One region of the Streptomyces sp. NBC_01012 genome, then DNA from elsewhere that is predicted to be linked to it. Evidence: riboswitches for the same ligand, from Rfam matches in the RefSeq annotation. Region 1 holds a riboswitch; the other holds the start of a gene.
The links. Region 1 has a riboswitch for cobalamin ahead of OG623_RS27845 (cobalamin biosynthesis protein). Riboswitches for the same ligand answer to the same signal wherever they lie in the genome.
Positions count from the first base shown of each region.

Region 2: it holds a riboswitch for cobalamin, as region 1 does, so the genes downstream of both, cobN (cobaltochelatase subunit CobN) here and OG623_RS27845 (cobalamin biosynthesis protein) in region 1, are expected to answer to the same signal.

Region 1 is NZ_CP108688.1:6,195,399-6,199,604, forward strand. Features, by position in the region: gene OG623_RS27840 (cobyric acid synthase) at 1-1,582, opposite strand, end outside; gene OG623_RS27845 (cobalamin biosynthesis protein) at 1,579-2,538, opposite strand; cobalamin riboswitch at 2,667-2,796, opposite strand; gene OG623_RS27850 (hypothetical protein) at 2,947-3,168, opposite strand; gene OG623_RS27855 (anion permease) at 3,181-4,206, opposite strand, start outside.
Region 2 is NZ_CP108688.1:3,651,100-3,655,305, forward strand. Features, by position in the region: gene cobN (cobaltochelatase subunit CobN) at 1-2,583, opposite strand, end outside; cobalamin riboswitch at 2,653-2,797, opposite strand; gene cobG (precorrin-3B synthase) at 3,030-4,206, shown strand, end outside.

The DNA of each region.
Region 1 (4,206 bases):
TGCCAATACGCGGGTCCGTCCGGGGCGACAGGCCCGCCTCCGGCGCACCCGGCGCGATGAACGGCAGCCCCGCCGGCGCACCGCCCTCGATCAGCCGCCACAACGCGTCCGTGTCCGCGTGCTCCTCGATCAGATCCCCCAGCCGGTCCAGCTGCTCCTCCCGCAGCGCCCCGAAGCTCGTGTCGGGCGCCGCGGTGAACCGCCGCCCCGAGGCGCGCGCGACCTCGCTCAGGAACGCCCGCCGGAACCCGTCGCTCTCCAGCGAGCCGTGCCAGTGCGTCCCCCAGACCGAGCCCACCCGGCACCCGTCGAGGAACGGCTCACCGCCGCTCACCTCGGCGACCCCGTGATGGATCTCGTACCCCTCCACCGGCTCCCCGAGCGCCGAACCGACGGGCCGGCCGAGCACCTTCTCCCGGCCGAAGCGGACCCGCACCGGCAGCAGCCCGAGCGCGTCGACCACCCCGGCACGCGACTCCACCTCGTCCTCGATGCGCTCGCCCAGCACCTGGAACCCGCCGCAGATCCCCAGCACAGGGCGCCCCTCGGCGGCCCGCCGCCGCAGCGCGTCGGCGAGTCCCCGCTCGCGCAGCCACGCCAGAGCCTTCACGGTGCCCCGTGTCCCGGGCACGACGACGAGGTCCGCGTCGGCGAGTTCGTCCGCCCGGTCCACGAACCGCACCACCACACCCGGCTCGGCCGCCAGCGCGTCCACATCGGTGAAGTTCGACATCAGCGGCACCGCGCACACGGCGACCCGCAGGACGTCCTCGCCGTGCGGCGGCGCCACGGCCGACTCCCGCACGGTGCCGCGCGTCGACACCCTCCCCCGAGCTCTCAGCTGCGTTCGAGCAGGGGGGACCCCCATCCCGTCCTCCTCGTCGATGCCCAGACCGTGGGTATACGGCAGCACCCCGTACGTACGACGCCCCGTGAGCCCGAGCAGCATGTCGAGCCCCGGCTCCAGCAGCGACACGTCGCCGCGGAACTTGTTGACGAGGTATCCGGCGACCAGCGACTGGTCCTCGGGGCTCAGCAGCGCCGTCGTACCGAAGAAGGAGGCGAAGACGCCGCCCCGGTCGATGTCGCCGACCACCAGCACGGGAAAGCGCGCGGCCCGCGCGATGCCCATGTTCACGATGTCCGTACGCCGCAGATTGATCTCGGCAGGACTGCCCGCCCCCTCGCAGATCACGGCGTCATACGTGCCCCGCAGCTGCTCCAGACAGTCCACGACCGTGCCCAGCAGCGCCTCCTGCCGCCCCCCGTGGTAGCCGCGCGCACTCATCTCGCCGACCGGCTTCCCCATCAGGACGACCTGGCTCGACCGGTCGCCGCCCGGCTTGAGCAGCACCGGGTTCATCAGCGCCGACGGCTCCACCCTGGCGGCCTGCGCCTGCATCGCCTGGGCGCGGCCGATCTCCGCACCCTCGCGGGTGACGAAGGAGTTCAGCGACATGTTCTGCGCCTTGAAGGGCGCGACCTTCACCCCCCGGCGCACCAGCCACCGGCAGATCCCGGCGGTGACGACGCTCTTGCCCGCGTCCGACGTGGTCCCCGCGACCAGCAGCCCGCCGCTCATGTGGCTCTCCGTCCCATGGCTCTCCGTCCCATGGCCGAGCGCCCCGCCGCACACACGGCGAGGGCCAGCACACTCACCCGGCGCGACAGCCGCACCGCGCGTTCGATGTCCGTGGTCCGTACGTCCCGGCCCGTCGCGCCGCCCAGCACCGGCCGGTGCTCGACCCGCCCGCCGTACGCCAGCGTGCCGCCGAGCCGTACGCCGAGCGCCCCCGCGAACGAGGCCTCCACCGGGCCCGCGTTCGGGCTGGGATGGCGGCCCGCGTCGGCCCGCCAGGCCCGTACGGCCTCGCGCGCCCGCCCGCCCGCGGCCACGGCGAGCGCGGCGGTGAGCCGGGCCCCCGGCCAGCCGGCCACGTCGTCGAGCCGGGCGGACGCCCAGCCGTAGCGCCGGTGACGTGGGGACTTGTGCCCGACCATCGCGTCCAGGGTGTTGACGGCGCGGAAGGCGACAAGACCCGGCACCCCGCCGAGCGCACCCCACACCAGGGCGCCCACGACGGCGTCGGAGGTGTTCTCGGCGACGGACTCCACCACGGCGCGGGCGATGCCGGGCCCGTCCAGCGACTGCGGATCACGTCCGCACAGATGCGGCAGCAGCTCCCGGGCGCGCTCGATGTCCCCGGCGGCCAGCGCACCGGCGATGGCACGGGCCTCGCGGCCCAGCGAGGTGCCCCCGACGACGGACCAGGTGGCGGCGGCGGTCAGCGCGACCGCGGCAGCCGGACGGTCGCGCACGGCACGGGCGGCCAGCGCCGCGGCGCCCGTGGCGCCACCGGCGCAGACGAGCGTGTGCAGGGCGCCCCAGCCACGGTGATCGCGCCACAGCCGGTTCTCGACGCCCGCCGCCGCACGCCCGAAGGCGGCGACCGGATGGCCCCGCCTGGGATCACCGAGCAGCAGATCGCCGATCAGACCGGCGGTGGCGCCGTACGCGAAGACGCGGTCGGCTCGCACCGCTCAGCCGGCCGTCGCGCCTTGGAGCTTCGGGGCAGCAGGTGGTGCGCCGACCGACGCAGGGCAGCCAGACATGGCGTATGTCCTCACTCAGGGTCCGCGCCCTGGTTCGACGTGACCGGCGACGAGAGTCTCCTGGCTTCCGGATCCGCAGTTCCTCCGGCCTTCCAGCCCGCGATGGCGGACCGTGACTTCCGAATGGAGGCTGCTCCCCGGTGACAGTGGCGGGACCGCGCCGGATTCGCACCGGCTTCCTCTCCTGTCGCCGTAAACGGCTCCGGCAGTCCACCACGCCCCGCGAACGCCAGTCAACCTGCCGTTGACCTGCGAGGCTTCAGTGTGCTGAGACGCACACCGGGCCGGACACACGTGCGGTGTGTCCGGCCCGGTGCCCTGCCCGATCCGAGGTCAGGCGACGATCAGATAGATCCCGTACGCGACGGCCGCCAGGCACAGCCCGAAGCAGGCGTACGCGCCGGTGCGCGTCAGGACGCCGGCCCCGCCGCCCTGCGCCGTCGGCGTCCGCCGGGCCAGACCGGTGACGCCGAGGGTGAAGAGGCCGACCAGTGCGACGGTGACCACGAGACTGACGCCGAAGACGGTGGCGAGAGCTGCCCAGTCGATGTTCATGCGGTTGTGTCCTTACACCGTGGCCGGGTCGGCCGGGGTACCGGCCGTGGGGGCCGGGATGGTGGTCTTGAGGTCCGGTACGGCGGTACCGGCGGGCGGCGGGCTGACCGCGGCGACGGCGGTGGTGACGACGCCCGCGGGCTCCGCGCCCACCGTCACGTTGGTGTGGTCGACCGGCTTGCGGCGCGACAGCGTCCAGATGGCACCCGAGCCCGCGACGAGCAGGACGGCGACCGCCGTGACGCCCCAGGGGCCCTGCTTGGTCAGGAACTCGGCACCCGCGCCGACCAGTCCTGCGGCCGGCAGCGTGAGCCCCCAGGCGACGAACATCCGGGTGGCGGTGGACCAGCGGACCGTGCCCCCCTTGCGTCCGAGTCCGGCGCCCATGACGGCGCCGGAGCAGGACTGCGTGGTGGAGAGCGAGAAGCCGAGGTGCGAGGAGGCCAGGATGACCGTGGCCGCGCTGGTCTGGGCGGCGAAGCCCTGCGGCGGACGCAGCTCGGTCAGGCCGCTGCCCATGGTGCGGATGATGCGCCAGCCGCCGAGGTAGGTGCCCATCGCGATGGCGATACCCGCGCAGGTGATGACCCAGACGGGCGGGTTGGAACCGGGGGAGAGGACCCCGCCGGTGACCAGGGCCAGGGTGATGATGCCCATGGTCTTCTGCGCGTCGTTGGTGCCGTGGGCGAGCGAGACGAGACCGGCCGAGGCTATCTGGCCGGCGCGGTACCCCTTGGCGGTCGACTTCAGCTGCGCCTCGTCGGTGATGTTCCGGTTGATGCGGTACGTCAGCTTCGTGGCGAGCAGCGCGGCGACACCGGCCACGACGGGCGCGGCGACGGCGGGCAGCAGGACCTTCGTGACGACGGTGCCGCCGTTGATCGAGGACCAGCCGGCCGACATGACCGCGGCGCCGATGAGGCCGCCGAAGAGTGCGTGGGAGGAACTGGAGGGCAGGCCGACCAGCCAGGTCAGCAGATTCCACAGGATCGCGCCGACGAGCGCCGCGAAGATGACCTCGGTTCTGAGGCCGTTCTC
Region 2 (4,206 bases), 2.5 Mb from region 1:
CGCGGTGCGCATCGCGCTGGTGCCCCACAGGGACAGGCCGACGGAGGTGGGCCAGTCGCCGTTGTCGGCGCGGTAGCGCTCCAGGAGCGAGTCGGCGAGTGCCTGGCCGGTCTCCCACGCGAGGCGGGAGGGCACGGCCTTCGGGTCGACGGAGTAGAAGTTACGGCCGGTCGGCAGGACGTTGACCAGGCCGCGCAGCGGGGATCCGGACGGGCCGGCCGGGACGAAGCCGCCGCTCAGCGCGTGCACCGCGTGGTCCAGCTCGTCGGTCGTCGCGGCGAGGCGGGGCACGACCTCGCGGGCGGCGAAGTCGAGGATGTCGGCGACGGCCCGGGGATGCCCCTCGGCCACACCGGCGACGGCCGCCGGATCCCAGTCGGCGTCGTCCATGGCCTGGACGAGCGCGCGGGCCTGCTCCTCGACCGTGTCGGCGGCGGTGCGGGTGGCGGCCGACTCGTCGAGGCCGAGCGCCTCGCGCAGGCCGGGCAGCGAAGCCGTGCCGCCCCAGATCTGCCGGGCGCGCAGCACGGCGAGCACCAGGTTGACGCGGTCCTTGCCGGCCGGGGCCGCGCCCAGGACGTGCAGTCCGTCACGGATCTGGACGTCCTTGATCTCACAGAGCCAGCCGTCGAGATGCATGATGAACTCGTCGAAGCCCTCGTCCTCGGGGCGGCCTTCGATGCCCAGGTCGTGGTCGAGCTTCGCGGCCTGGATGAGCGTCCAGATCTGGGCGCGGACGGCCGGCAGCTTGGCCGGGTCCATGGCGGCGATCTGGGCGTGCTCGTCCAGGAGTTGTTCGAGGCGGGCGATGTCGCCGTAGCTGTCGGCGCGGGCCATCGGCGGCACCAGATGGTCCACCAGGGTGGCGTGCACACGACGCTTGGCCTGGGTGCCCTCGCCGGGGTCGTTGACCAGGAACGGGTAGACGAGCGGGAGGTCACCCAGCGCGGCGTCGGGGCCGCAGGCGGCGGACAGGCCCGCGTTCTTCCCGGGCAGCCACTCCAGATTGCCGTGCTTGCCGAGGTGGATCATCGCGTCGGCGCCGAAGCCGTTGTCGTCGGCGGACGCGGCGATCCAGCGGTAGGCGGCGAGGTAGTGGTGCGAGGGCGGCAGATCGGGGTCGTGGTAGATCGCGATCGGGTTCTCGCCGAAGCCGCGCGGCGGCTGGATGAGGATCAGCAGATTGCCGCGGCGCAGCGCCGCCAGCACGATGTCGCCCTCGGGGTTGCGGGACCGGTCGAGGAACATCTCGCCGGGCGCGGGGCCCCAGTGCTCCTCGACCGCCTCACGGAGTTCGGCGGGCAGCGTGGCGAACCAGCGGCGGTAGTCGGCGGCGGGGATACGGACCGGATTCCGGGCCAGCTGCTCCTCGGTCAGCCACTCCTGGTCGTGGCCACCGGCCTCGATGAGCGCGTAGATCAGCTCGTCGCCGTCGCCTGAGACCAGGCCCGGGATGTCTTCCTCAGGGCCGAAGTCGTAGCCCTCGGCGCGCAGGCGGCGCAGCAGGGCGACGGCGCTGGCGGGGGTGTCGAGGCCGACCGCGTTGCCGATGCGGGAGTGCTTCGTCGGGTACGCGGACAGGACGAGCGCGATCCGCTTGTCGGCGGCCGGGATGTGACGGAGCCTCGCGTGCCGTACGGCGATCCCGGCGACCCGGGCTGCCCGCTCGGGGTCGGCGACGTACGCGGGCAGACCGTCCTCGTCGATCTCCTTGAAGGAGAACGGGACAGTGATCAGACGGCCGTCGAACTCGGGCACGGCGATCTGGGTGGCTGCGTCGAGCGGCGAGACACCCTCGTCGTTCTCCTCCCAGGCGGCGCGCGGGCTGGTGAGGCAGAGCGCCTGGAGGACGGGTACGTCGAGGCCGGTGAGGGCGCCCGCGTCCCAGGACTCGTCGTCGCCGCCCGCGGACGCCGTGGCGGGCTTGGTTCCGCCCGCGGCGAGGACGGTGGTCACGATGGCGTCGACGGACCGGAGTTCGTCGATGAGCTCGGGCTCGGGGGTGCGCAGCGAGGCGACGTACAGCGGGAGGGGGCGGGCGCCCGCGTCCTCCACGGCGGTGCAGAGCGCGTCGATGAACGCGGTGTTGCCGCTCATGTGGTGGGCGCGGTAGTAGAGCACCGCGACCGTCGGGCCCGTGACATCGCGGGCGGTCCGCTCCAGCGGACCCCACGCGGGGGCCGGGGCGGGCGGCTCGAAGCCGTGGCCGGTGAGCAGCACGGTGTCGGAGAGGAAGCGGGCCAGCTGCTCCAGGTTGGCGGGGCCGCCGTGCGCGAGGTAGGCGTGCGCCTCGGCCGCGATGCCGATGGGCACGGTGGAGGCCGCCATCAGCTGGGCGTCGGGGGCCTGTTCACCGGTCAGTACGACGACGGGCCGGCCGGTGGCGAGCACCTGGTCGAGGCCCTCCTGCCAGGCGCGTACGCCACCGAGGAGGCGGACGACGACCAGGTCGGTGCCGTCCAGGAGCTGCGGAAGGTCATCGGGGCCGAGCCGGGAAGGGTTGGCGTAGCGGTAGCTGACCGGGCCCTGGGAGGCGCGGGCGCTCAGCAGGTCGGTGTCGGACGTCGACAGGAGCAGGATCATGCGGCGTCAGCCCTTCCCCGGGGTGTCCACGCCCCAGGCAGTTGTCCGATTGGGATCTCCCCTGCTCGGGCGGAGCCGAGAGCGTGGGGAAAGGAGTTCCTGACTCGCACGGCCTCAGGGGGCCGGGCTCACAGTGGCGGGACCGCGCCGGAATCTCACCGGGCTTCCTCCATGTCACCTTTTGGTGATGACGGCCCGAACGGACCGCCGCTAGGCATAGTAGGCGGCAGGTGGGGGGTCCTGACCAGACGGCCCCCCGCTCCGACCGGCACGGCAGCGGCTGTCCGGTTAGGTCACGTACGAACGCGGCACCAGATGTCCGGCGGGCCACGGACCGGCGCGGCACCGGGTGTCCGGCGGGCCACGGACCAGGCCACCGACCGGCACGGCGCCGGGTGTCCGGTAGGTCACAGTGACGGCAGGGCCCCGCCACGGTCACGGTCGGTATGCTCGCCGCCATGCCCGCCTCCCCCCTCACGACCTCGTCCGAGGCCGTCACGTCCCGGTCCACGGGCGACGCATGTGCCCGGAGCAGCGGTGACGCCTGCCCCGGCGCGCTGCGTCTGCACCGGGCGGACGACGGGGCGCTGGCGCGGATCCGCATACCCGGCGGAGTGCTGACATCCCGCCGTGCGGCGGCGCTGGGGCAGGCCGCCGAGCGTTTCGGTGACGGTGAGTTGCATCTCACCTCCCGTGGCAACGTGCAGCTGCGCGGGCTCGCCCCTGAGTGCGGTGCCGAGCTGGCCGGGCTGCTCGACGAGGCCGGGCTGCTGCCCTCCGCCCGCCATGAGCGCGTACGCAATGTGGTCGCGTCCCCGCTCTCCGGGCTCGACGGCCTCGGGGCCCTCGACATCCGCCCCTGGCTGACCGGCCTTGACCGCCTTCTGTGCGGAAGTGAGAGCGCGACTGCGCTCTCCGGACGCTTTCTGTTCGCGCTCGACGACGGCCGCGGTGACGTGGACGCTCTCGGCGCCGACCTCACCCTGCGCGGCGACGCCGGCGGCGCCCTGCTGCGCGTCGGGGACGGCGACGCCGTACACCGCGTCCCCTCCCCCGACGCCCCCCGCGCCGCGCTGCTCGCCGCCGAAGCCTTCCTCGACGCGGCCCGCGGCAGCGGCGCCTGGCGGATCAGGGACCTGCCCGACAGCGGGGCGGCGCTGCCCTCCGAGGTCGAGCGCCGGCTGCGCAGGGCAGGCGTCACCGTGACCCCGGGCCACCTCCCCCGCCCCCTCGAAGCACTGCACCCGGCCCCGGGCCCCGTCCCCGGCGGCACCCACGAGACCGCGCTGTCCGTCGGCGTACCGCTGGGGCGGCTGGACCTGGCGCAGTGGCGGCTGCTGTCGAGCGCCGGGGAGCTGCGCCTCACCCCCTGGCGCGGAGCCGTGGTCACCGGGATCGCGCCCGGCCGTACGGAGGACCTGCTCACCGCCCTCTCGGAGTCCGGCCTGATCACCGGGCCAGGCTCCCCCTGGGCGGGTGTCGGAGCCTGTATCGGACAGCCAGGCTGCGCGAAGTCGCTGGCAGACGTACGGGCCGATGCGGGGGCCGCCGTCGGACCGGCCGGCCGGCTGCCTGTGTACTGGTCCGGGTGCGAACGCCGCTGCGGCCACCCCCACGGGGAGT